4 regions of the Stutzerimonas sp. genome follow, and region 4 is predicted to be linked to each of the others. Evidence: predicted binding sites of a transcription regulator. Region 4 holds the regulator's gene; each other region holds the start of a gene.
The links. Region 4 encodes FliA, which starts transcription of late flagellar genes. Its sites were predicted from a motif close to CTAAAGTTTNNNNNNNNNNNGCCGNTAA; they were not measured.
Positions count from the first base shown of each region.

Region 1 (5,868 bases), on a different contig from region 4:
TGACACCGCGTCGACCTTCGCGACGCTGGGTGTCGTTATAAGAGCGGCGTTCGAGATGGCGTTCCAACGAACCGCAGATCAGATTGAGCATGCCGAAGCTGAGGATCGAACTGATCGCGAAGGTGCTCATCAGATAGCCGGGATAAAGCCACGCACGTGGCCCTGCCAGCAACAGCCGATGCAGCTCGCTGAGTTGATGCAGTCGCTTGACCAGGCAATGCATCAAGCCCAATGCGCCGATGAACGCGGCGTAGTACGCCGCCGAAGACAACATGCGTGCAGCCTGTTGCCAATTAGCTTCACCGGACAGCAGCCAGTAGCCGAGCAATGCCAGGGTGACGACACCGAGCCGGCGCGGGTAAGGCATCAGCGAACGCCAGTGCCAGACGAAAAAAATTGCCAGCAGAGCACCGCTAACGACACTCAACAGCTGCAGCCGGGTCATCAGGGCCAGTAGCTCGAAGAGCAGTGCCAGCGGCAGTAGTGCGGTCATCAGGCCGGCAGCTCGCGGCGCAGGGCGCCACGTTTGAAAACGCCCTCACCGAATGCGACCAGTCGATCATCCTCATCCAGCAGATCGCAGCTGGCCATGAATACCTTGTGCCCAGCAGAGCGGCATGTGGCCACCGCTCTGATTCGGCTGCCAACGGCGGCTGGTGCGCTGAAGTTGATATTCATCGACAGCGTCAACGCGACCCTGCGTTCTGCCGGGTCTGCTTCCCAAGTACCGCACAGGCCCATGGCGACATCCATCATCGTCGCCATGACACCACCGTGCATGTTGCTAGCATTGTTCAGATGCCGGGGCAGCAGCTCCAGCGCAAGAGCGGCGTGGCCCGGGCCGTAAGCCAGCAGCTCGCAGCCGATGCCCTGAAAGAAGCCGGTAACGGAGGCTTGGATCTGTTGCAGCAGGGCGGGGGAATAATCGGACGTATGCATGGCGTTCGGTCACGGATGGCTTGCGTAGGAGACTGGCAGTCTTTAGGCTTTCGGTCAATTAAGGTGGAATATCATTTCGCTCTGCGGAACCGATGTTGAGATAACGATCCAAGACAGACGCACTCAAAACAGACGCAACGCCATCCATTCGAGGAGGTTCGCATGTTTTCCCGTATCGGCATCATTGGCGCAGGCGCCATGGGGCGCGGCATCGCGCAGTTGTTCGCCAGCGCCGGCCAGCAGGTCTGGCTGTACGACAGTCGTCCCGAAGCCATCGATCAGGCGCTGCAGTTCAATAGTGAGCTGCTCGAACGCAGCGTTGCCAAGGGGCGTTTGAGTGCCGACGAGTTATCGGCAATTCAGGGGCGCATGCAGCCTGCACATCGATTGGTTGAGTTGTCAGGCTGCGATCTGCTGATCGAAGCCATCGTCGAAAATCTCGAGGCCAAGCAGAGCCTGTTCGTCGAGCTGGAAGGCTTGATCGCTGCCGACGCCGTGCTCGCGACCAATACTTCATCGCTGTCGGTGACCCGCATCGCCAGCGCCTGTGCGCGTCCCGGGCGGGTAGCTGGGTTTCACTTCTTCAATCCGGTGACGTTGATGAAGCTCGTCGAGGTGGTCCGCGGCGAGCGCACCGATCCTGCCGTCGTCGAGCGGCTGGTTCAACTGGCCGAGCATGCCGGACATTTCCCGGCGATCACGCCCGACACCCCTGGGTTTCTCGTCAATCACGCCGGTCGCGCCTATGGCACCGAGGCTCAGCGGATCCTCAGCGAAGGTATCGCCACGCCGGAACAGATCGACCGCATCCTCCGCGACGGTCCGGGTTTTCGCATGGGGCCTTTCGAGCTGTTCGATCTGACCGGTCTGGACATTTCCCACGCGGTGATGGAGTCGGTGCATGACCAGTTCTACTACGATCCGCGCTATACGCCGTCCTACCTCGCCGCGCAGCGGGTTGCGGCGGGGTTGCTCGGACGCAAGACCGGTCAGGGCTTCTATCGTTATCAGGACGGCCAGCAGATTCGCTCGCCGGAGCCTCGCGTCGAACCGGTGACCATCGATAGGCCATTCTGGCTCGACAGCATCGAGCCCGAGCTTCGCGGACGCGTCGGCGCGATTCTGCAGCAAGCCGGCGCCATGCTCGAAGACGGCGCAGAGCCATCGGACCAGGCCATCTGCCTGATCACGCCATTGGGTGAGGATGCCAGCAACTGCATCGAGCGACTGGCGCTGCCGGCGGTGCGTACCATTGCGCTGGATACGTTCAGCGACTTCGACAAGCGCCGCGTACTGATGCGTCAGCCAGCGCTCGATCCTGCTCTGGAAGCACAGGCGCGTCAGGCGCTGGGCGTCGATGGCGTGCCGGTGGAAGTGATCAATGACTCGCCGGGCTTTGTCAGCCAGCGAATCGTCGCCAGCATCGTCAACCTTGGCTGCGAAATTGCGCAGAAGGGTATCGCCTCGCCGGACACCCTCGACCGCGCCGTGCAGCTTGCGCTGGGCTATCCGAAGGGGGCGCTGGGGTTTGCCGAACACTACAATCCGGCGCGCATCCTCACCATTCTCGAAGCCATGCAGGCCTGCTACGGCAACGAGCCACGCTATCGATCGAGCCCTTGGTTGCGCCGGCGCGTGCAGCTTGGCCTGCCGCTGGCCGCGCCGGATATGCCGCGCTGAGTCACGCCGCGGGCTCGATGCGTTTCTGCAGGACGGGGGATTTAAGCTTCGCAATGTGCTGCCGCTAACCCGGTAAACCCGGCTGTGCAGGCCATTTGCTACCAAGTACTGTTCATTGGTAGCGGAGATGGGTACAACAGCTTTTTACCGGACGACAACAAGAGGCCATCGATGCGCCCTGCCTTCCGTCTTCACCCCAAAGCCTGTCTACTCCACGCAGCGGCACTGTTGGGGCTGCTGCTGTTTCATGGCTGGATGGAGCTGCCGTTCTACCTGACCGCGATCTCGGTTCTGCTGCTCGGTCTGTGGCCCTGGTTCGGTCCGTGGCGCCCTCAGCCCCGCGAGCTGACGACTGCCGGTTCCGATGTTCAGCGCTTTAACGACCTGAGCAAAAACCTCTCGCGACACACGTGTCACAACGCACTCGCCGCCGCTCAGGTGTCTTTCAGTGCTGAGCAGCTCGCCACGCGCCTGCAGTCACAGCTGGCGGCGATCAGTGAAATTGCCAGCGGTGCCGAGGCGATGACCGCAACCGAGCAAGACAGTGCCGCCCGTGCGCGGCAGGCATTGGAAGCGGCTGAAGCAGTACGGCGCAACAGCGACGGCGGGCGTGCCGGACTGCAGCATGCGATCGAGCGCATGCAACAGCTCAGCGAGCAGACCGAAGCCAGCCGCGGATTGCTCGACGGGCTTTCGGCACGTACCGAAGAGATTCGCCGGATCACCGAGGTGATCCAGTCCATCGCCAGCCAGACCAACCTGCTCGCGCTCAATGCCGCCATCGAGGCGGCCCGTGCCGGCGACGCCGGGCGCGGCTTTGCGGTGGTGGCCGACGAGGTGCGCAACCTCGCCGGCCGCACCAGCAGCGCCACCGACGAAGTCGGAAGGATGATCAGCGATATCGGAGAACAGAGCGCGGCGGTGGTCAGCCATATCCGGAAGCAGGCCAGCGAGCTCGACGAAGCCGCAGCGCAGATAGCCGAGACCGGAACCCAGCTCACCGGCATCGCCGACCTGGCCGGAAATGTCGAAACCCAGGTGGCGAAAATCACCTCAGGCACTGCAAGTAATCACGAGCGGCTTGCGCAGCTATTTGTCGCTCTGGACCAGCTGCGCGGCGACGCTCTCGACAGCGAGACTCAGACCCGTCAGCTGGAGCAGGCGGCGGAGAAACTCGTCGGTCAGGCCGAAGCCGTCAGCGAACAGCTCGCCGAAGTGCAACTCGCCGACTATCACCAGCGCATTTTCGACTTGGCGCGTGACGGCTCGTCAGCCATCAGTGCGCGCTTCGAGGCCGATCTGGACGCCGGTCGGCTGACGATCGACGACCTGTTCGACCGCAATTACAAGGCCCAGCCAGGCACTAATCCGACCCGATATCACACGCGCTTCGACCGCTACGCCGATGAAGTCCTGCCGGCGATCCAAGAACCTCTGCTCGGACGTAACGATGCGCTGATTTATGCCATCGCCACCACGCCGAACGGCTACGTGCCGACCCACAATCGTGCCTTCAGCCAGCCGCCGGTGGGCGACCCGGCGATCGACATGGTCAAAAGCCGCAGCAAACGCTTGTTCAATGACCGCACTGGCGCTCGCTGCGGCAGTCACGAGCGCAAGGTGCTGTTGCAGACCTACAGTCGCGACACCGGCGAGCTGATGCACGATATCTCGGTGCCGATCATGGTCCGCGGGCGTCACTGGGGTGGTCTGCGTCTGGGCTATCGCCCCGAGCCATAGCTCGAATTCGCGAGGATGAGGCGCGTTGGCAAAAGCGCCTTGATCTTTGGCACTCGCCCGCCACTCATGGCCGCCCGGTGCGCCGACAAGCTGGCTAAGCTTGTAGCTGAAGCCACCCGGAGCTAGTCATGAAAACGCTGACCGATCACCTGGCGCAATACGCCGCCTATCACCGCGACCCGCGCAATCTGCTCAGCCATTTCATCGGCATTCCGATGATCGTGCTGGCGGTCGCGGTGTTGCTGTCGCGTCCCGGCATGGAACTGTCCGGTATCTGGATGAGCCCGGCGGCGCTGGTCGCTCTGGCGGCGGCGTTGTTCTATCTGCGGCTCGATCTGCGTTATGCGCTGCTCATGAGTCTGGTGCTGCTGCTCTGCGTCTGGGTGGGCGCATTGCTGGCGCAGCAGTCGTCGACCATCTGGCTGAGCATGGGGATCGGGTCATTCGTGGTGGGCTGGGTCATCCAGTTCGTCGGCCATTACTTCGAAGGACGCAAACCGGCTTTCGTCGATGACCTGACCGGGCTGATCATCGGGCCGCTGTTCGTCGCGGCCGAGCTGGGCTTTCTGCTCGGCTTGCGCGAGCCGCTGCGTCAGGCCATCGAGGGGCGGGTTGGACCGGTGCGGCTGCGCCAACGCCCGATCGATGCCTGACGTGTCAGGGGGCGAGCGCCATCCATTGATCGCTGAGGCTGCGCGCGTGACGATCGACCATGATCGGCGCGAAGGCTCGTCCTGAGGCGGTATTGAAGCTGTTGTTACCGCTGTTCATATCCTCGAGCGCGACCTTGAGAAAGTCCCAGCGAGTTTTCAGTTTGGCGACGGCCGGATTCGATTTGTCGTCCAGTGCCGCGAGCTGCTCGTCGATCGAGGGCACCAGGCGTCGCTCATCCTGGCCGAGGTAGGTGTCTGGCTGCTCGCGGGCGGTTTCGAAGGAGCCGACATAGGCGCGACTCAAGTACTGCACAGCGAGGTATTCCACTTTGGCTGGTAACTCGGCGCGGAAATCGGCGCCTTGCTGGCTGCGCACCGCGGTAAGGAAGTCACGCAGCGCCTTGCTCATTTGCAACGGCCAGCCCCACGGCATGTCGTCTTCTTCGTAACCGAATCCTGCGCCTTCGCGCAGCGTGGCCTGAAGAATCTGATGCAGTTCCCGCAATTCTTTGCTGGCGCCAGGGAAGCCCGCTACCGTGGCGTCTAGCGCTTGGAGGTCGCTTTCCATGCGCGCTAGATGCGCTTTCTGAAAGCCCTCGCCGCGGTAGAGCAGGAAACTGCTGGTGGCGCGGTTGGCATGTATTTGCATGCTTTCCAACGCGGTGAACGATTGAGCTTGGGCGGAGTTGAGCAATGCAGGGAACCAGCTCGCCAGCAAGGCCAACGTCCATATCCATTTGCGAAGAGGCATGTCGCGCTCCTTATTTATTTTTATAGAGCAAGTGCCGTATGCGACGGCAACACGCGGTAGCCTAACCAGCTGATGGCACGCCGGTATCACACCAAAGAATGAATT
Region 1 covers NZ_CEXBBO010000001.1:87,057-92,924, forward strand. Annotated here, with positions in the region: gene AC2LD7_RS00445 (hypothetical protein) at 1-493, opposite strand, end outside; gene AC2LD7_RS00450 (PaaI family thioesterase) at 493-939, opposite strand; gene AC2LD7_RS00455 (3-hydroxyacyl-CoA dehydrogenase) at 1,102-2,619, shown strand; gene AC2LD7_RS00460 (methyl-accepting chemotaxis protein) at 2,791-4,359, shown strand; gene AC2LD7_RS00465 (Mpo1 family 2-hydroxy fatty acid dioxygenase) at 4,488-5,012, shown strand; gene AC2LD7_RS00470 (hypothetical protein) at 5,017-5,763, opposite strand.
Region 1: the regulator FliA is predicted to act here: its motif matches at 2,660-2,687, upstream of AC2LD7_RS00460 (methyl-accepting chemotaxis protein).

Region 2 (5,868 bases), on a different contig from region 4:
TAGTTGGTCGATCTGGCGGTTGGTACAAGTCATGCGAGGCGCTTCAGATTGGGGGCCGGCATGTTACCCGTCTACGTGACGGATGCCTGCCCCATCGGTGCTTTCATTGGGCCTCGATGATGTCGTTCCAGTCCGGGTGCTTCTTTACATAGGCGGCGACAAATTCGCAGACGGGCACGATGCGCTTGCTGCGCCGGCGAGCATCGTCGAGCGACTCGCGAATCAACATGCTGCCCATGCCCTGACCTTCGAGGCTCTGATCCACTTCGGTGTGCGTGAATACCTGGCGGTCGCCGTCCTCTTGGTATTCGGCAAAGCCGAGCGCTTGGCCATTGATTTCCAGCAGATAACGCTGTTGGTCTTCGTCATGTCGGACGTTCGCGTTGTTCTCTTTCATCGGTGGGTTTCCTTCTGATGAGATGCAGGGGAGCGCAGTGGATGCGAGCCAGGAATGGTCCCGATGCCCCTTGTGGCGGCCGAGCTACAACTCGTCGACCAGCCGTTTGCCCAGTTCCGTGCCGTGCTCGAGCGCTTCGTCGAAGCTGCGGTAATGCTGCGTTTGATCGACGTTTACCGGGACGACGATCTCACGGTCTTTCACCACCTCGGCCCCTACGGCCCAAAGCGTTTCACCGAAGGTTTCGTACTCGTATCCGGTGATATGCACGATGACGTCGTGGTCGCGATAGACCAGCCGATGACTGTGCGGAATCTGGTGGTTGCTGCCGCTCGGGATGTGTGCGGGCGTATCGAAGTAGGGTTGTTCGGCGTCCGGTTTGACTGCCTTGCTCATTTCGGGACCTCCATGGGGTTATCTGGATTGGGCCCGGGGCGGTCGCTCATCGTTCCCGACGTTTGTCGTCAGTTTGGTGACTATCGGGTTCTGCAAATTCGCAGAGCCGTTCTGCGATCATCCGTATTGTTCTCAGGCGCTATCCCGCTAGGATCGACCAACCTCTGTGCCGCTTCGACCGGCGCGATCTGAAATCGAATGGAAGAAAACACCATGGCTGAACGCGAAATCGTCATTGTCGGCGCCGTCCGTACACCGATTGGCTCCTTTGGCGGCGCGCTGAAGGATGTCGACCTCACCTCCCTTGCCACCACGGTCTGTCGCGGCGTTCTGGAACGTTCCGGGACGCCGCCGGATGCGGTTGGTCACGTGGTGATGGGCAACGTGATACCCACCGAACCCCGAGACGGCTATCTGGCGCGAGTGGCCGCCGTGGATGCCGGCATTCCGCTGGAAACGCCGGCGTTCAACGTCAATCGCCTGTGCGGGTCGGGCCTGCAGGCGGTGATTTCCGCCGCGCAGTCGATCCTGCTCGGCGATACCGATTTGGCCATTGGTGGTGGTGCCGAAAGCATGAGCCGCGGCCCCTTCATCCTGCCCAATCTGCGCTGGGGGGCGCGCCTCGGTGACAGCGCGGCGATCGACTACATGAACACGCTGCTGCACGATCCTTGGGGCAAGTTCCACATGGGTGTAACCGCAGAGAACGTCGCTGAGCGCTACGGCATCAGCCGTGAGCAGCAGGATGCACTGGCATTGGAAAGTCAGCAGCGTGCCGTCCGTGCTTTGGAGAACGGTTACTTTCGCGAACAGATCGTTCCGGTCGAGATCGCGACCCGCAAGGGCAGCGTTTTGTTCGACACCGACGAGCATCTGCGCCCCGACCTCACCTTGGAGCGCCTTGCGGCACTGAAGCCGGTGTTCAAAAACGAAAATGGCACCGTGACCGCCGGCAATGCGTCCGGTCTGAACGACGGTGCCGCGGCGCTGATACTGGCCGAGGCGGGGCGGGCACGGTCGTTGGGGCTGAAGCCGATGGCGCGCCTGGTCGGATATGCCCATGCCGGTGTCGATCCTGCTTACATGGGCATCGGGCCTGTGCCAGCTGTGCGCAAGGTTCTGGAACGTACCGGTATCCGTCTGGAACAGATTGATGTGATCGAAGCCAACGAGGCGTTCGCCGCGCAGGCCTGTGCCGTGATGCAGGAGCTCGGTTTGGATCCTGCACGGGTAAACCCGAACGGCTCGGGTATCTCGCTCGGCCATCCGGTCGGTGCTACGGGCGCAATCATCAGCGTCAAGGCGGTGCACGAGTTGCAGCGCGTTCAGGGACGCTATGCCCTGGTCACGATGTGCATCGGTGGCGGACAGGGGATTGCAGCGATTTTCGAGCGCGTCTGATTGCGGGAAAGCCGACATCTCGTCGGGCGCGGTTGGTTTTCGACTGAAGATTTCGCCGCGCCAGCCGACAAGGCTGTAGCGAGGTGATATCCCAGCACGAGACCGGCTTTCCCTATCAGGACTATCCATGAATAACGCATCCGCCACCGACTCCTTATCGCTTCTGCTGTTCACGCTTCGCAGCGGCAAGCAGATGGCGATCAATCTGTTGAAGGTCAGCGAGATAATCCCGACCCCGTCGTTGACGCGGCTGCCTGAGGCGCACCCCCATGTGCGTGGCGTCGCCACGCTGCGCGGTCAGCCGCTGTCGGTCATTGATCTGAGCCTGGCCATCGGCATGGCGCCGCTGCAGGATCCGAAAGGCGGCTGCCTGATCGTCACCGAAATCAGTCGATCGAAGCAGGGCCTGCACGTGCAGTCGGTGGTTAAGATCGTCCACATTCAGTCCTCGAAAATTTTGCCGCCGCCCTACGGTGCGCGAATCAGTTCGTTCATTACCGGCACGGCCGACATCGACGGTGAGCTGATCCAGATTCTTGACGTGGAAAAGGTGATGCACAACATTGCGCCGGTTCCGATCGAGGCAGACATTTCCCACCTCGATGACCAAGACGCACAGCTGCTCACCGAAACCCGCGCGCTGATCGTCGATGACAGTCAAGTTGCGATCCACATGTCGGTATCGGCGCTGAGCAAGATGGGCGTGACCTGCCATGCGGTGCGTAGCGCCCGCGAGGCCTTCGAGAAGCTCGACAGCCTGAAAGATACCCACGAGGCGATCAATGTCGTGGTGTCGGACATCGAAATGCCTGAAATGGACGGTTACTCCTTCACCCAGGCGTTGCGCAAGCATCCGGCTTACGCCTCCCTCTACGTGCTCCTGCACACCTCGCTGGATAGCACGATGAGCACCGACAAGGCCAAGGCGGCCGGTGCCAACGACATTCTGACGAAGTTCTCACCGCCGGAATTGGCCAAATGCATGCTTCGGGCTGCGCGGGTGATTCATTTGGGCGAGGATGCCTCGGTCGCCTGATCCAACTACGTTCTGGTTGCAACGGTGACCCACCGCCGGGTCACCATTGCCAACCCCAAGTCAGGCGGCGTGATTGCCAAAGGTCGCGGCGCGGGTGTTGACGTATAACGCATAGATCGAATGGCTGCTGGCCATGAACAGCCGATTGCCCTTGCTGCCGCCGAAGCACAGGTTGGCGCAGCGCTCCGGCAGCCTGATCTTGCCGATCGCCGTTCCCTGTGGATTGAAGATCATCACCCCGTCCAGTTCGGCGGTTTTCGCTTCCGGTGAACCGGAACTGCCCCAACCGCACCAGAGGTTGCCATCTTCGTCGCATTTGATGCCGTCGAGCGCGCCATGGGTGGGTGCTTCGATGTGCTTGCGGCGCTCGCCGAGCGTACCGTCATCGTTGACTGAATAGGCCCAGACGAGACGATTTGGCTTCGCACGGCCTTCGACCACGTAGAGTTCTTTCTCATCAGGCGAGAAGCAAATGCCGTTGGGACCGGCAATCGAGTCGATCACACGGGTTACCGCGCCGGTTTCGCCATCGATACGGTAGACGGCATCCGGCAGTTCGGTCTCGATCTTGTGGCCTTCGTAGTAGTTGGCGGTCTGAAAGGGTGGGTCGGTGAACCAGATCGAGCCGTCCCGTTTGACCGTCAGATCGTTCGGCGAATTGAAGCGCTTACCCTCGAATGTGTCAGCCAACACCGTAATGCTGCCGTCCGGTTCGGTGCGGGTAACTCTGCGGCCCTGACCGTTGGTGGTCGAGCCTTCGCAAGCTAGGAGTCGACCCTGCAGATCGCGGTTCAGGCCGTTGGAGTGGTTCGAGGGTTCGCGATAGGTATCGAACGAGCCGGTGATCTCGTCCCAGCGCATGATCCGGTTCTCTGGAATGTCGCTCACCAGCAGATAGCGGCCGTCGCCGACCCAGACCGGACCTTCAGCCCAGCGCATGCCAGTGGCGAGCTGCTCGACGCTGGCATTGAACAGCCGGTACTTGGCAAAGCTTTCGTCGAGGATTTCCACCAACTCATCCGGGTAGCGCTGAGTCAGCGGCTCTGCAATCGCGAGTCGGGATAGGCCCAGGCTGCCCATCGATGCGACACCCGCCGAGACCATCAGCGAGTTTTTGAGAAAGGCGCGACGGGCATTGCGCGGCTCGTCGGTGGTGGAGTCAGTTTTGCTTATTGTCATGGGGTGCGTCCTACATAGCGTCTTCTTTTCAAAGAGGCGAGGCGAAGCGGCTCTCTCTGCCGGTTCCCGGCAAAGTCAGTCGATACAGAAGCGTTAGCGGTTCAAGTGAGGAGGGCTGTGTACCTGAGGTAACGGCAGCGAAACGCAAGTGGGAGCGGGGGCGGCTGAAGGAGACATGCTGATTCCATTGTTATTATTGATGTAGTTGTCGTACGACATCGCTGAGTATTGTCAGCGATGGGTGGCTTGTCAAAGCCAAACAAAGGCTATTCGGACATTTTAGGCGGCGTTCATGAATCGATACGCCTTAAGAGATCGTATGACATGGCTCCGTCGTGTCATCGCGCCCAACCCGCCAATGCCACGTAGAATGAGCGCCTTCGAAAGCAGATAAGGAAGGCAAACGGTGGATCTTCAGCAGGGCTTCGTCCTGACCCGGCATTGGCGCGATACGGCGGCCGGCACCGAGGTGGAGTTCTGGCTGGCGACCGATGCAGGGCCGCGTCGGCTCCGCGTGCCGTACCAGCCTTCGGTTGCCTTCATTCCGGCGGAGCAACAGCACAAGGTCGAAATGCTGCTCAAGGGCGAGCGCGACGTCGAGTTGCGCCCGTTGAACCTGACCGATTTCCATCATCGACCGGTGGTCGGGCTGTACTGCAAGCAGCATCGTCAGCTGATGAACCTCGACAAGCGCCTGCGCGCGGCGGGGCTCGATGTCTACGAGGGCGATATCCGTCCGCCGGAGCGCTATCTGATGGAGCGCTTCATTACCGCACCCGTCAGCTTCAACGGTCAGCCGGATGCGGAGGGCACGTTGGTCGAGGCGCAGATCAAGCCGACGCCAGACTACCGGCCGCAACTCAGGCTGGTCTCGCTGGACATCGAAACCACCATGCGCGGCGAGCTGTATTCCATTGCGTTGGAAGGTTGCGAGCAGCGCCAGGTTTACATGCTTGGCCCGGCCAATGGCGATGCCAGTGCGGTGGATTTCCAGCTGGAGTATTGCGACAGTCGCAAGCAGCTGATCGAGCGATTGAACGACTGGATGGCGCTGCACGATCCGGACGCCATCATTGGCTGGAACCTGGTGCAGTTCGACCTGCGGGTGTTGCGTGAACAGGCGCAGCGCTATCAGGTGCCGCTGCGCCTGGGGCGCGGTGGGGACGAGATGGCCTGGCGCGAACATGGCAGCCGCAGCAACCACTTTTTCGCCGCGGCGGCGGGGCGGCTGATCATCGACGGCATCGAAGCGCTGCGTTCGGCGACCTGGAGCTTCCAGTCATTCAGCCTGGAAAACGTTGCGCAGACGCTGCTTGGTGAAGGCAAGGCGATCGACACGCCGTATCAGCGCATGGATGAAATCAACCGCATGTTCGCTGAGGACAAGCCGGCCCTCGCACGCTACAACCTCAAGGACTGCGAGCTGGTCACGCGCATCTTCGAGAAGACCGAGCTGCTC
Region 2 covers NZ_CEXBBO010000049.1:8,431-14,298, forward strand. Annotated here, with positions in the region: gene AC2LD7_RS20230 (YkgJ family cysteine cluster protein) at 1-33, opposite strand, end outside; gene AC2LD7_RS20235 (GNAT family N-acetyltransferase) at 104-397, opposite strand; gene AC2LD7_RS20240 (hypothetical protein) at 482-793, opposite strand; gene AC2LD7_RS20245 (acetyl-CoA C-acyltransferase family protein) at 1,007-2,194, shown strand; gene AC2LD7_RS20250 (chemotaxis protein CheW) at 2,322-3,230, shown strand; gene AC2LD7_RS20255 (SMP-30/gluconolactonase/LRE family protein) at 3,291-4,409, opposite strand; gene AC2LD7_RS20260 (DNA polymerase II) at 4,816-5,868, shown strand, end outside.
Region 2: the regulator FliA is predicted to act here: its motif matches at 2,238-2,265, upstream of AC2LD7_RS20250 (chemotaxis protein CheW).

Region 3 (5,868 bases), on a different contig from region 4:
ACCGCTTTCGCGCAGGCAGGTAAAGACCAGCGGATAAGGGTTCTTGCGGATCTGCCAGAACACGATCAACGGGTTCACCACCAGCGCCATGAACAGCATGCTGCCGACCAGCACCAACAGCAATTGAAGATAGCCGGCCAGTGCAGCGAAACCGGACTTGGCAAGCGTTCCGGCCACTAGACCGAATATGCCCAGCGGCGCGAAGCGAATCACCACCTTGACGATCAGCGTTACCCCGTCGGATACATCGGCGATTAGATCACGCGTACTCTCACGAGCATGGCGGAACGCGAATCCAAGGCCGATGGCCCATGCCAGAATGCCGATGAAGTTCCCCTCGATAAGCGCATGCACGGGGTTGTCCACCACGTTGAACAACAGCGTTTGCAGGACGGCACCAACCCCCGACGGAGGCACGACGTCGTTCGCCTGACTGATCAACGTGAGGCTCGTAGGAAACAGCGCGCTGGCGATCACCGCTACCGCAGCGGCGCTTATGGTGCCAAGCGCATAGAGGAGCAGAATCGGACGGATATGCGTCGGTTGCCCGCGCTTATGGTTGGCAAGCGATGCGGTCACCAGCACGAATACCAGCACCGGCGCGACTGCCTTTAGGCCGGACACGAACAGATCGCCCAACAAGCTGACCGAATTTGCCGCCTGAGGAAACAGCCATGCCAACAAGCAACCGGCGGCGAGTCCTATGACAATCTGCGCCACCAAGCTGACGCGGTTATAGGCTCTGAAAACGAGGCTTGAGGGGTTGGACATGACTAGAGTCTCGGCGTGGGAGGCTGGACCGGACGCAACGCTGTGCCGCTTCGTGAGCGGCACAGTGATAGCCCGACTAAAACGCCGGATGGTACGCATCTCGGTCCGACATGCCCAGCTTTGAGGCGCAAGCAGGCACTGCCACGGTCCGTTTATATAAGCAAAGACAGCGACACCCCGATGGAGCGGGATGCCATTGATTATGATCAGATACGGAAGCGCGCAACCAGCTCGTTCAAGTTGACAGCCAGCCCCGCCAGTTCCTGACTCGCCGCGCTGGTCTGATTGGCACCTGCCGAAGATTGCAGCGACAGGTCGCGAATGTTGATCAGGTTGCGGTCTACCTCACGGGCGACCTGGGCTTGCTCTTCCGATGCGCTGGCGATGACCAGATTGCGCTCGCTGATCTGACTGATCGCACGAGCGATATCATCGAGCGCCTCACCAGCGGTACGCGCCATTTCCAGCGTGCTGCGTGCCCGTTCATTGCTGTTCTGCATGGCCTGCACGGCCTTATCGGTGCCCTGATGCACGTCACCGATCATCTGCTCGATTTCCTGCGTGGACTGCTGAGTACGGTGAGCCAGAGCTCGAACCTCATCCGCGACGACTGCAAATCCGCGACCGGCATCGCCGGCACGTGCCGCCTCGATGGCAGCGTTGAGCGCCAACAGATTGGTCTGTTCAGCGATCGAGCGAATCACATCCAGCACCTTGCTGATGTCCCGCACCTGGCCAGCCAGCTGCTCTACCTGGGTTGAAGTAGTTGTCACATCCGCTGCGAGCAGACCGATCGAATCGACCGTCTTGATCACTTGCTGACGACCATGTTGCGCTGTTGTGTCCGACTCACGTGATGCCTCCGAAGTCGCCACCGCATTACGGGCGACCTCGTCCACTGCTGCGGTCATTTCGTTCACTGCCGTGGCGGCCTGCTCGATCTCGTGGCTTTGCTGATGCAGGCCACGGGTCGAGTCCTCAGTCACGGTATTGAGCTCTTCAGCCGCCGAAGCGAGCTGATTGGACGAATCGGAAATACCCTGAATGGTGTTGCGCAGATTTGCCTGCATAGCCTTGAGCGCAGTCAGCAAACGCGCCGGCTCGTCGGTACCTTCGATGATGAAGCTCTGGGTCAGGTCACCGGATGCCACGGTTTCAGCGACATTGACGGCCTGATTCAAAGGCCGAACGATGCTTTTGGTAAACAGTGTTGCCAGCGCCACGGTGGCCAGGGCAGCGAGAATAATGGTGATGATCACCCAGTTGAACGCAGTCTCGTACGCTTCAAGCGCGCGATCCGCGGCGTGGCCCGCTTCGTCGCCATTGATACGCTGCAGATCGTCGAGCGCGCTGGTCATGGCATCCGCATGCCCATTGATGCTGCCGCGCATGACTTCCATGGCCTGATCCCGCGCGCCTTGACTAGCAAACTCTACTACCTTGCGCTGCTCGGTCATGTATGAATTCTGAGCCGCCCTGAATCGCTCATAAGCGGCTTTCTCATCTGCCGTAGTCAGCTTCTCTTCATAGTCAGCGATCATTCCACTGACGTCATCCACCAGCTTGGCGAGCGTTTGGCGAGTCGCGCTACGCGACTCATCACTATCCTGCATGACCGTACGCATCGTAAGTGCGCGAATACGTTGCATACCTGCGTTCATGTTGTTCAAGGCGATGATGCTCGGCAGCCAGTTCTGGTCCACCTCGCTGGACTGCTTGCGCATCTCTTTCATCTGATTCAATGACGACAGCCCGAGGAACAGCACGAGCAAGCCGATCAGACCGAAACCTATGGCAGAGCGAAAAGGGATATTCAAACGTCGAATCGACATGGGACTTCCTACTCAAAAGATGCGCTGCAATCATCGCAAGCGATTTCACCTCTGATATCGGAGCCTGAGCGATTAGCTTGAATAGTTGACGTCAAAAACATGCGCTTATACATGTTTTACGACAAGCGGCAACATCGCCAGCAGACGGTTGATCAAACAACCCATCCGGCTCGCATCGCTTCGCCACTTTTCCCAATGGGCTCAGCGCACCTCGGCCTGCCGTTTGCGGGGCAGGATATCGAGGAAATTGTCGCGTGCGACCTTCCGTGCAACCGACTCGGGCAATGCGTCGAGAAACGGATCGAAAGCGCTCATGCCTTCACCCAAACTATCGAACCGCCCTACCACGTCAGAACCGAGCATGAAGCGCGTCGGATGGCGCGCAATCAGCGTTACCCAGTCACTATCAGGTTCACCGGATTCCTTCAGCAGATAAGGCCTGAGCATCGTCCAGGAGAGGTCGATGTAGAGGTTGGGATAGTCATCGAGAAGACGCGTAACCGTCGGGAGAAGAAAATCGAGCTTTTCCTGATGACGATGCAGCTCCATGCTCGTTCCCGCATGCGCCCAGATGAAACGAGTATGCGGATGGTTACGCAGTGGCTCTTCCAGTTCCGCTAGATACAGCGGGTTGCGCTCACGCTTGGAGGTGATGTTGGAATGCAGCATCACCGGCAAATCGAATTCGGCCGCCAAATGATAAACACGTGCCAGCGCTTCATTGTTTGCACGTGGCGTGTCGCCCTGAGTTAACGCAGTTACGTCGTCATGCCGGGTGAATATCTCCCCTAGCCCTTGCCAAAGGCCCGGATCGAGATCGAGCATTCGCCGAATGTGCGCATCAGCATTCTTGTCGTTGGGATTGAAGCCGGACAGAAACGGATGGAATCGGCGTCGCTGACCTTCATCCAATTCTTTCAGCGCCGCAGCAACTACCACATCGGTCGCGCTGTACCAATAGACGGGGGCATCGTCGCCAGCGTAGTAGCGAGGCCGCTTGGGTTCGTTCTCGTGCCATTTTTTTGCAACTGGGATACCGCTGATCATCACATGATCGATATCGCCGGCATCCATGGCCTTGAGCAACTTGCCCATGCCATCACTTTCCTGGAAGAAATCAACGAAATGCAGATGCGCGTCGCTGTAGTGGTAATCACGCGCCTGAACCGGAGCAATCGATGCAACCAGGCAGAACGCGGCAAAACAGTTTCGTAAATTGAACAACCGATGTCCTCCTGACAACCAAGCGGATAGACCGCCCGGTCACGAGGCAGTTCAGAAACGGATCACCGCTCCGGCCGTATCGCTCGCGTATACCAGAAGAGTCGAGAGGAGCAGCCCTGATCCGCTGGGGCTGGACATACTGAAGCCCGGACACACATCGGCCCCGACTGACCGGTGTGCTGGCTTGAATGCAAAGGCCCGTCAATGACGGGCCTTTGAGGTTCCGATGAGTTAGGCGGAAAGTTCCACCAGTAACCTGTTCAAACGCTGCACATAGGCGGCCGGATCCTTGAGGCTATCACCAGCGGCCAGCGCGGCCTGGTCAAAAAGAATGTGCGATAGATCAGCGAAGCGATCCTCGTCCGGCTCGGCGTCCAGTTTCTCGATCAGCGGATGCTGCGGGTTGATCTCGAAGATTGGCTTGGACTCAGGCACTTTCTGCCCGCTCGCCTCGAGAATCTGGCGCATCTGCAAGCCAAGATCCTGTTCACCGATCGCCAAAATTGCTGGCGAGTCGGTTAAGCGATGCGATACGCGCACTTCGGCCACTGCTTCGCCCAGCGCACCTTTGAGACGCTCGACCAGGCCCTCCTTCGTCTTGGCGATTTCTTCCTGAGCCTTCTTGTCCTCTTCGGAATCCAGTTGGCCGAGATCGAGATCACCGCGCGCGACGTCCACGAACTGCTTGCCATCGAATTCGGTGAGATAGCTCATCAGCCACTCATCGATGCGATCGGTCAGCAGCAACACCTCAATGCCCTTCTTGCGGAAGACTTCCAAATGCGGGCTGTTCTTGACCTGCGCATAGGACTCGCCAGTGAGATAGTAAATCTTGTCCTGACCTTCCTTTACGCGCCCAAGGTACTCAGCCAGCGAAACGTTCTGCTCGCCAGAGGCATCGCTGGTGGAGGCGAAGCGCAGCAGACCGGCGATCTTTTCCTTGTTGGCGAAGTCTTCCGCCGGGCCTTCCTTGAGTACCTGCCCGAACTGCTTCCAGAAGTTCTTGTAATCTTCCGGCTTGTCCTTGGTCAGCTTGTCCAACATGTCCAATACACGCTTGGTCAGCGCCGACTTCATCGAGTCGATGACCGGATCCTTCTGCAGGATTTCGCGGGAAACGTTCAGCGACAAGTCGTTGGAGTCGACCACACCCTTGATGAAGCGTAGGTAGAGCGGCAGGAATTCATCAGCCTGATCCATGATGAATACGCGCTGCACGTACAGCTTGAGCCCCTTGGGTGCTTCGCGCTGGTACAAATCGAACGGCGCGCGGCCAGGCACGAACAGCAGCGAGGTGTATTCGAGCTTGCCCTCGACCTTGTTGTGGCTCCAGGCCAGCGGGTTTTCGAAATCGTGGCCAACGTGCTTGTAGAACTCCTGGTATTCCTCGTCCTTTACCTCTGTGCGCGGACGGGTCCAGAGAGCGCTGGCGCGGTTGACCGTTTCCCACTCGAGCTCTGCCGGCTTGTCCTTCTCTTCACCGTGGACCTCCTTGGGTAACTCGATCGGCAAGGCGATGTGATCGGAGTATTTCTTGATGATGTTGCGCAGGCGCCAGCCATCGGCGAATTCTTCTTCACCGGACTTCAGGTGTAGCACGATGCGCGTGCCGCGTTCTGGTTTCTCGATGGTGGCAACTTCGAAATCGCCCTCGCCTTTCGATGACCAATACACGCCTTCTTCGGCCGGCGTACCCGCACGGCGGCTAAACACCTCGACCTGATCGGCAACGATAAATGCCGAATAGAAACCCACACCGAACTGGCCGATCAGGTGCGAGTCCTTCTTCTGATCACCCGTCAGGTGCTTCATGAAGTCAGCCGTGCCAGATTTGGCGATGGTGCCGAGATGGGTAATGACATCCTCACGATTCATGCCGATGCCGTTGTCCTCGAGGGTAACGGTCTTGGCCTCTTTGTCGAAGCTGACACGAATCTTTAGATCAGCGCCGCCTTCGAGCAGATCCGGCTTGGCCAGCGCTTCGAAGCGCAGTTTGTCGGCAGCGTCGGAGGCGTTGGAAATCAGCTCTCGAAGAAAGATT
Region 3 covers NZ_CEXBBO010000025.1:34,904-40,771, forward strand. Annotated here, with positions in the region: gene sstT (serine/threonine transporter SstT) at 1-771, opposite strand, end outside; gene AC2LD7_RS15265 (methyl-accepting chemotaxis protein) at 978-2,603, opposite strand; gene AC2LD7_RS15270 (amidohydrolase family protein) at 2,805-3,827, opposite strand; gene htpG (molecular chaperone HtpG) at 4,059-5,868, opposite strand, start outside.
Region 3: the regulator FliA is predicted to act here: its motif matches at 2,658-2,685, upstream of AC2LD7_RS15265 (methyl-accepting chemotaxis protein).

Region 4 (5,868 bases):
GGACGCAGCGGAAGCTTTTGGCGCAACTTCCGCCTTTGCCGGTGCTGCAGGCGTCTTGCCCGGCGCGGGCTTCACTGCCGGCTTTGCTGGAGCGTCTTTTTTGACTGCAGGCGTAGCTGCTACGGCTGGAGTAGTTGCTTCCGGCTCGAACTTGCCTTTGCCGTGCAACTGATCCAGCAGTGCTTCGAACTCATCATCGGTAATCTCATCGCCACCCGCCGCCGCAGGCGCGGCATCAGCAGCAGGCGCAGCGGCAGCTGGCTCGGCGAATTGACCCTTGCCATGCAACTGATCCAGCAAGGCCTCGAATTCGTCGTCGGTAATCTCGTCACTGGCCGGTGAGGCAGGTATCTGAACGGCTGGCGCGGCGCTGGGCTCTGCTGCGAACTGGCCGGTGCCATGAAGCTGATCCAGCAGCGACTCGAATTCGTCGTCAGTGATTTCGTCACCGGCACCAGCAGTCGGCGCACCAGCAGAACCATCCAGGGCGCCGAGAAACTGCTCGAATTCGTTATCTGCCGTCGTGGCTTCCAACGCCGGTTCAACCGCGGCGTGCTCAGCAACCGGAACCTCCGTACCGGCAGGCTCAGCCAGACGCGACAGCGCAGCGAGCAGTTCGGGGGTTGCTGGCGTGACCTCGGTGCGCTCACGCACCTGAGTGAACATTTCGTTGACAGTGTCCAGTGCCTGCAGCACGACGTCCATCAATTCCGAGTCGACGCGACGCTCACCCTTGCGCAGGATGTCGAAGACGTTTTCGGCGATGTGGCAGCATTCCACCAATTCGTGTAGTTGGAGAAAGCCGGCACCACCTTTTACCGTATGGAAACCGCGAAAAATCGCATTGAGCAGCGCGGCGTCATCGGGGCTGCTTTCCAGCTCCACCAACTGCTCTGACAATAATTCGAGAATCTCGCCGGCTTCCACCAGGAAGTCCTGGAGGATTTCTTCATCGGCGTCGAAGCTCATATTCACCTTCCCCTAAAAGCCCAGGCTCGAAAGCAGATCATCGACATCGTCCTGCCCGGATACGACATCCTCACGTATATCGGCATGCATCTGCGGACCTTCACCGTTGGAAGGCTCTTTTTCTTGTTTTTTCTTTTCCTGCTCTGCGCGCATCGCTTCGCGGTCATGCTGGATGCCAGCCACGCGATCGACCTGCCCGGCCATCAGAACAAGATTGAGCAGATTGCTTTCGAGTTCGCTGATCAGACGGGTTACCCGCTTGATCACCTGGCCTGTCAGGTCTTGAAAGTCCTGCGCCAACATTATTTCGCTGAGATTCTGCGACAGCTGACTGCCATCGTTCATGGTGCGCTGAAGGAATTGATCGATGCGCTTGACCAGATCGCGGAACTGCTCGGCGTTCATGTCACGGCGCATGAAGCGCTGCCAATCGGCGGTCAGACTCTGCGCTTCGTAACTGACGTAGTTCACCAGCGGCGCGGACTCTTCGACCAGATCCATGGTGCGGTTGGCCGCTTTTTCGGTCATCTCCACCACATATGAAAGCCTGTCGGTGGCATCGGTAATCGGTGACGGGTCACCGCCCGTGGCGCAGGTATCCATCTCCAGCTTTACGATGGCGTTATGCAGCTCGCGGGTGAGCTTGCCCACTTCCTGATAGAGCCCTTGACTGCGGGCCTGATTGAGCTCATTGAACATCTGCGCCGCTTCGTCGAAGCGGCCCTGCTGCAGGCTTTCGATCAACTGAGGTGCATGAGCCCTCAGAGTCGCTTCGAACTCTGCCAGGCTTTGTTCTGCTTGCGTCATAGTGCCCTCGCGGCGTTACTTCAGCCGTTGACGCGCTCGAAGATTTTTTCGATCTTCTCTTTGAGCACTTGAGCCGTGAATGGCTTGACTACATAACCGTTTACGCCCGCCTGCGCGGCCTCGATGATCTGGTCGCGCTTGGCTTCGGCGGTGACCATCAGCACCGGAAGGTGCTTCAGGCGATCGTCGGCGCGCACAGCTCGAAGCAGATCGATGCCGCTCATTCCGGGCATGTTCCAATCGGTGACGAGGAAATCGAAACTGCCGCTCTTCAACATAGGCAGCGCGGTCGTGCCGTCATCTGCCTCTGCGGTATTGGTGAAGCCTAGATCGCGTAACAGATTCTTGATGATCCGTCTCATGGTCGAGAAGTCATCGACGATGAGAATTTTCATGTTCTTGTCCAAGTACACCTCCGTAATCCCGAAATTCCCAGAACCTGCTCACGGTCTGCTGCGGGCCTCATGAATGAAGCTCGTAAGGGCCTCTAATGCTTTTTTGCAAACCAGCCTTTAACGGGCGCGCCACTCACCGAGGCGAGCACGCAGGCGCGCCGCGCACTGACTGTGCAACTGGCTCACCCGCGATTCACTGACACCCAACACCTGGCCGATCTCCTTCAGATTCAGCTCTTCGTCGTAATACAACGAAAGCACCAGCTTTTCACGTTCGGGCAGGTTTCCGATGGCCTCGGCCAACGCCTGTTGAAAACGCTCGTCTTCAAGATCTCGGGACGGCTCCGGATGCGCACTGGCGGCATCCTCCCCGAATTCCCCATGTTCGCCTTCCTGAAGTAGATCATCGAAGCTGAACAAGCGGCTGCCCAGGGTGTCGCCCAGAATGCCGTAGTACTCATCGAGACTCAATTTAAGTTCGGCCGCAACTTCCTGATCTTTAGCGTCGCGACCTGTTTTGGCTTCAATTGTCCGAATCGCTTCGCTGACCATACGCGAGTTACGGTGGACCGAACGCGGAGCCCAGTCGCCCTTGCGGACCTCGTCGAGCATCGCGCCACGGATGCGAATCCCGGCGTAGGTCTCGAAGCTCGCGCCTTTGCCGGAGTCGTATTTTTTTGATGCCTCCAGCAGGCCGATCATGCCCGCCTGCATCAAGTCATCCACCTGCACACTCGCTGGCAACCGCGCCAGGAGGTGATAGGCGATGCGCTTGACCAACGGCGCGTACTGATCGATGAGCTGGTATTGCGAGTCTTTTGCCTGAGCTTTGCTGTAATACATACCGAGTCCAGCCGCTGTCAGTCGTTAGGCTCTGTGGTGGGCCTGACAAGGCGCTCCACAAAGAACTCCAAGTGGCCCCGCGGCGTTGCCGGCAACGGCCAGGTATCGATTTTTTGCGCGATGGCCTTGAACGCCAATGAACACTTGGCTCGCGGATAGGCCTCGTAGACGGCACGTTGCTTCTGTACTGCCTTGCGCACCGCCTCATCGTAAGGAATCGCGCCGACGTACTGCAGCGCCACATCGAGGAACCGCTCGGTCACCTTGGTCAGTTTAGCGAACAGATTTCGGCCTTCCTGCGGAGCGTGTGCCATGTTCGCCAGCACACGAAAGCGACTGATGCCGTAGTCGCGATTGAGTAGCTTGATCAACGCATAGGCATCGGTGATGGACGTCGGCTCGTCGGTCACGACCAGCAGTACCTCCTGCGCGGCGCGAACGAAACTCACGACGCCATCGCCGATACCCGCCGCGGTGTCGATGATCAGCACGTCGATATCATGACCGATATCGCTGAATGCCTGTATCAGCCCGGAGTGCTGCAACGTCGATAGCTGCACCATGCTCTGCGTACCCGAAGCAGCGGGCACGACGCGAATGCCGCCCGGGCCCTGAATCATTACATCACGCAGATCGCATTCACCAGCAATGACGTCAGCCAACGTGCGCTTGGTAGACAAACCCAGCAGCACGTCGACGTTGGCCAGCCCAAGGTCGGCATCAAGCAACACCACCCGGCGACCGAGGTCGGCCAAGGCCAGCGCCAGATTGACCGACACGTTGGTCTTGCCGACGCCACCCTTGCCGCCAGTCACTGCAATTACCTGTACGGGATGAATACCCATCTTCAAACGCCTATATCTTGCTGGGGCCCGGAGGCCATCGATGCGTTCAGCCAGAACGCGTCTTCTTTGTCTGTATCACCTAACAAAGCGTTCATCCGACCTTCCGTGAAGAACCGTTGTACAGCCCGGAGAACATATCGGCCATGGTCTCCTCGCTGGGAGTCTCTTCAGACTGCAGGCTCACTGCGCGACTGACCAGTTGGTGGCTACGTGGCAATTGCAGATCCTCGGGAATACGCGGTCCATCGGCGAGGTACGCGATGGGCAAATGCTGGCTGATCGTAAGGCCGAGCACATCACCCAAACTGCCGGCTTCATCCAGTTTAGTCAGAATGCAGCCCGCCAGCCCACAGCGACGGTAGTTATGCCATGTCGCTTTAAGCACTTGACTCTGGCTGGTTGCCGCCAGCACCAGGTAGTTCTTCGATTTGATACCGCGGTCGGCCAGCGCTTCGAGTTGCATACGCATCATCGGGTCGCCCGCAGGCAAGCCGGCGGTGTCGATGAGAATCAGGCGCTTGCGGGCCAAAGGCTCCAGCGTCTTGCTCAATGGCTGGCTGGGGTCGATCTGAATGACCGGCACATCGAGGATGCGACCAAGGGTCTTCAGCTGTTCCTGCGCACCGATACGGTAGTTGTCCATGCTCGCCAAGGCGATGCTCTGTGCGCCGTGCTGGAGCACGTAGCGCGCGGCGAGTTTCGCCAACGTGGTGGTCTTGCCGGCGCCGGCCGGACCAACCAGCGCGATGATACCGCCCTCTTCCAGTGGCTCGACCTTGCTGACCTTGATCGATTGCGCCAGGTGCGCCAACAGCATGCGCCAGGCCTGACGCGGCTCGGACACGGTAGCTACCTTCTCCAGCAGCGCGCGCGACAGTTCGGCCGGCAAGCCGATGCGCTGTAGGCGGCGCCAGAGGCTGGCCTGCTGCGGACGGCGACTCTGTTCATTGCCCCAGGCAATCGAGCCAAGCTGAACTTCGATCAGCTCACGCAAACCTTGCAGCTCCGAATGCATGGCTTCGACCGCGCGCGAATCGAACGACGCCACCGCGGCGCTGGCACTCGGCGCCGGTTGAACGGCAGCCGCAGACTTCTCGTCAAGCAGTTGACGGTCCTTACCCGCTTGAGCGCGAGACGGCGAGCTCAGCTCAGCGTGGGCACTGGCGATGCGCGCCTGCGTTTTACGCAGTTCCGCTTCGAGCGCCGGATTCGGCTGCTTGGGTGCTGCGGGCTCCATCGGGTAATCAAGCACAGCGGTCAGCTCGACGCCGCCAGCGACACGACGGTTGCCCGTGATCACGGCATCAGCGCCCAGCTCGTCACGAATCATCTTCATGGCGATACGCATGTCGGCTGCGAAGAAACGTTTGACCTGCATGGCCTGTACCCTCGGTTAATTCTGACCCACCGTGGAAACGATGGTGACTTGCTTGTTGTCCGGTATTTCCTGATAGGCGAGGACATGAATGTTCGGCACCGCCAGCCGGGCGAATCGCGAGAGCATCGCGCGGACCGGACCGGCTACCAGCAAAATCGCCGGCTTACCCAACATTTCTTGACGCTGTGCTGCCTCTACCAGGGAACGTTGCAACTTTTCGGCCATTCCCGGCTCCAGAAGAATGCCATCTTCGGAACCTTGACCAGCCTTCTGCAGACTATTGAGCAATATCTGTTCCAACCTTGGCTCAAGCGTGATGACAGGGAGCTGCGGCTCAAGCCCCACAACGTTTTGCACAATTGCGCGGGAGAGCGCGACCCGTACAGCAGCCACCATCGCGGCGGGATCTTGACTCTTCGCGGCCACGTTGGCGATAGCCTCGGCGATGGTGCGGATATCGCGAACCGGAACCTGTTCCTGCAGCAGCGCCTGCAATACCTTGAGCAGCGTCGACAACGAAATCATTCCCGGCACCAGCTCCTCGGCAAGCTTCGGCGAACTCTTGGCCAGCAGTTGCATCAGTTGCTGGACCTCTTCATGCCCCAGGAGCTCGTGGGCATGTTTGTGCAGC
Region 4 covers NZ_CEXBBO010000003.1:133,440-139,307, forward strand. Annotated here, with positions in the region: gene AC2LD7_RS03015 (chemotaxis protein CheW) at 1-969, opposite strand, end outside; gene AC2LD7_RS03020 (protein phosphatase CheZ) at 982-1,776, opposite strand; gene AC2LD7_RS03025 (chemotaxis response regulator CheY) at 1,797-2,171, opposite strand; gene fliA (RNA polymerase sigma factor FliA) at 2,289-3,014, opposite strand; gene fleN (flagellar synthesis regulator FleN) at 3,032-3,859, opposite strand; gene flhF (flagellar biosynthesis GTPase FlhF) at 3,951-5,237, opposite strand; gene flhA (flagellar biosynthesis protein FlhA) at 5,253-5,868, opposite strand, start outside.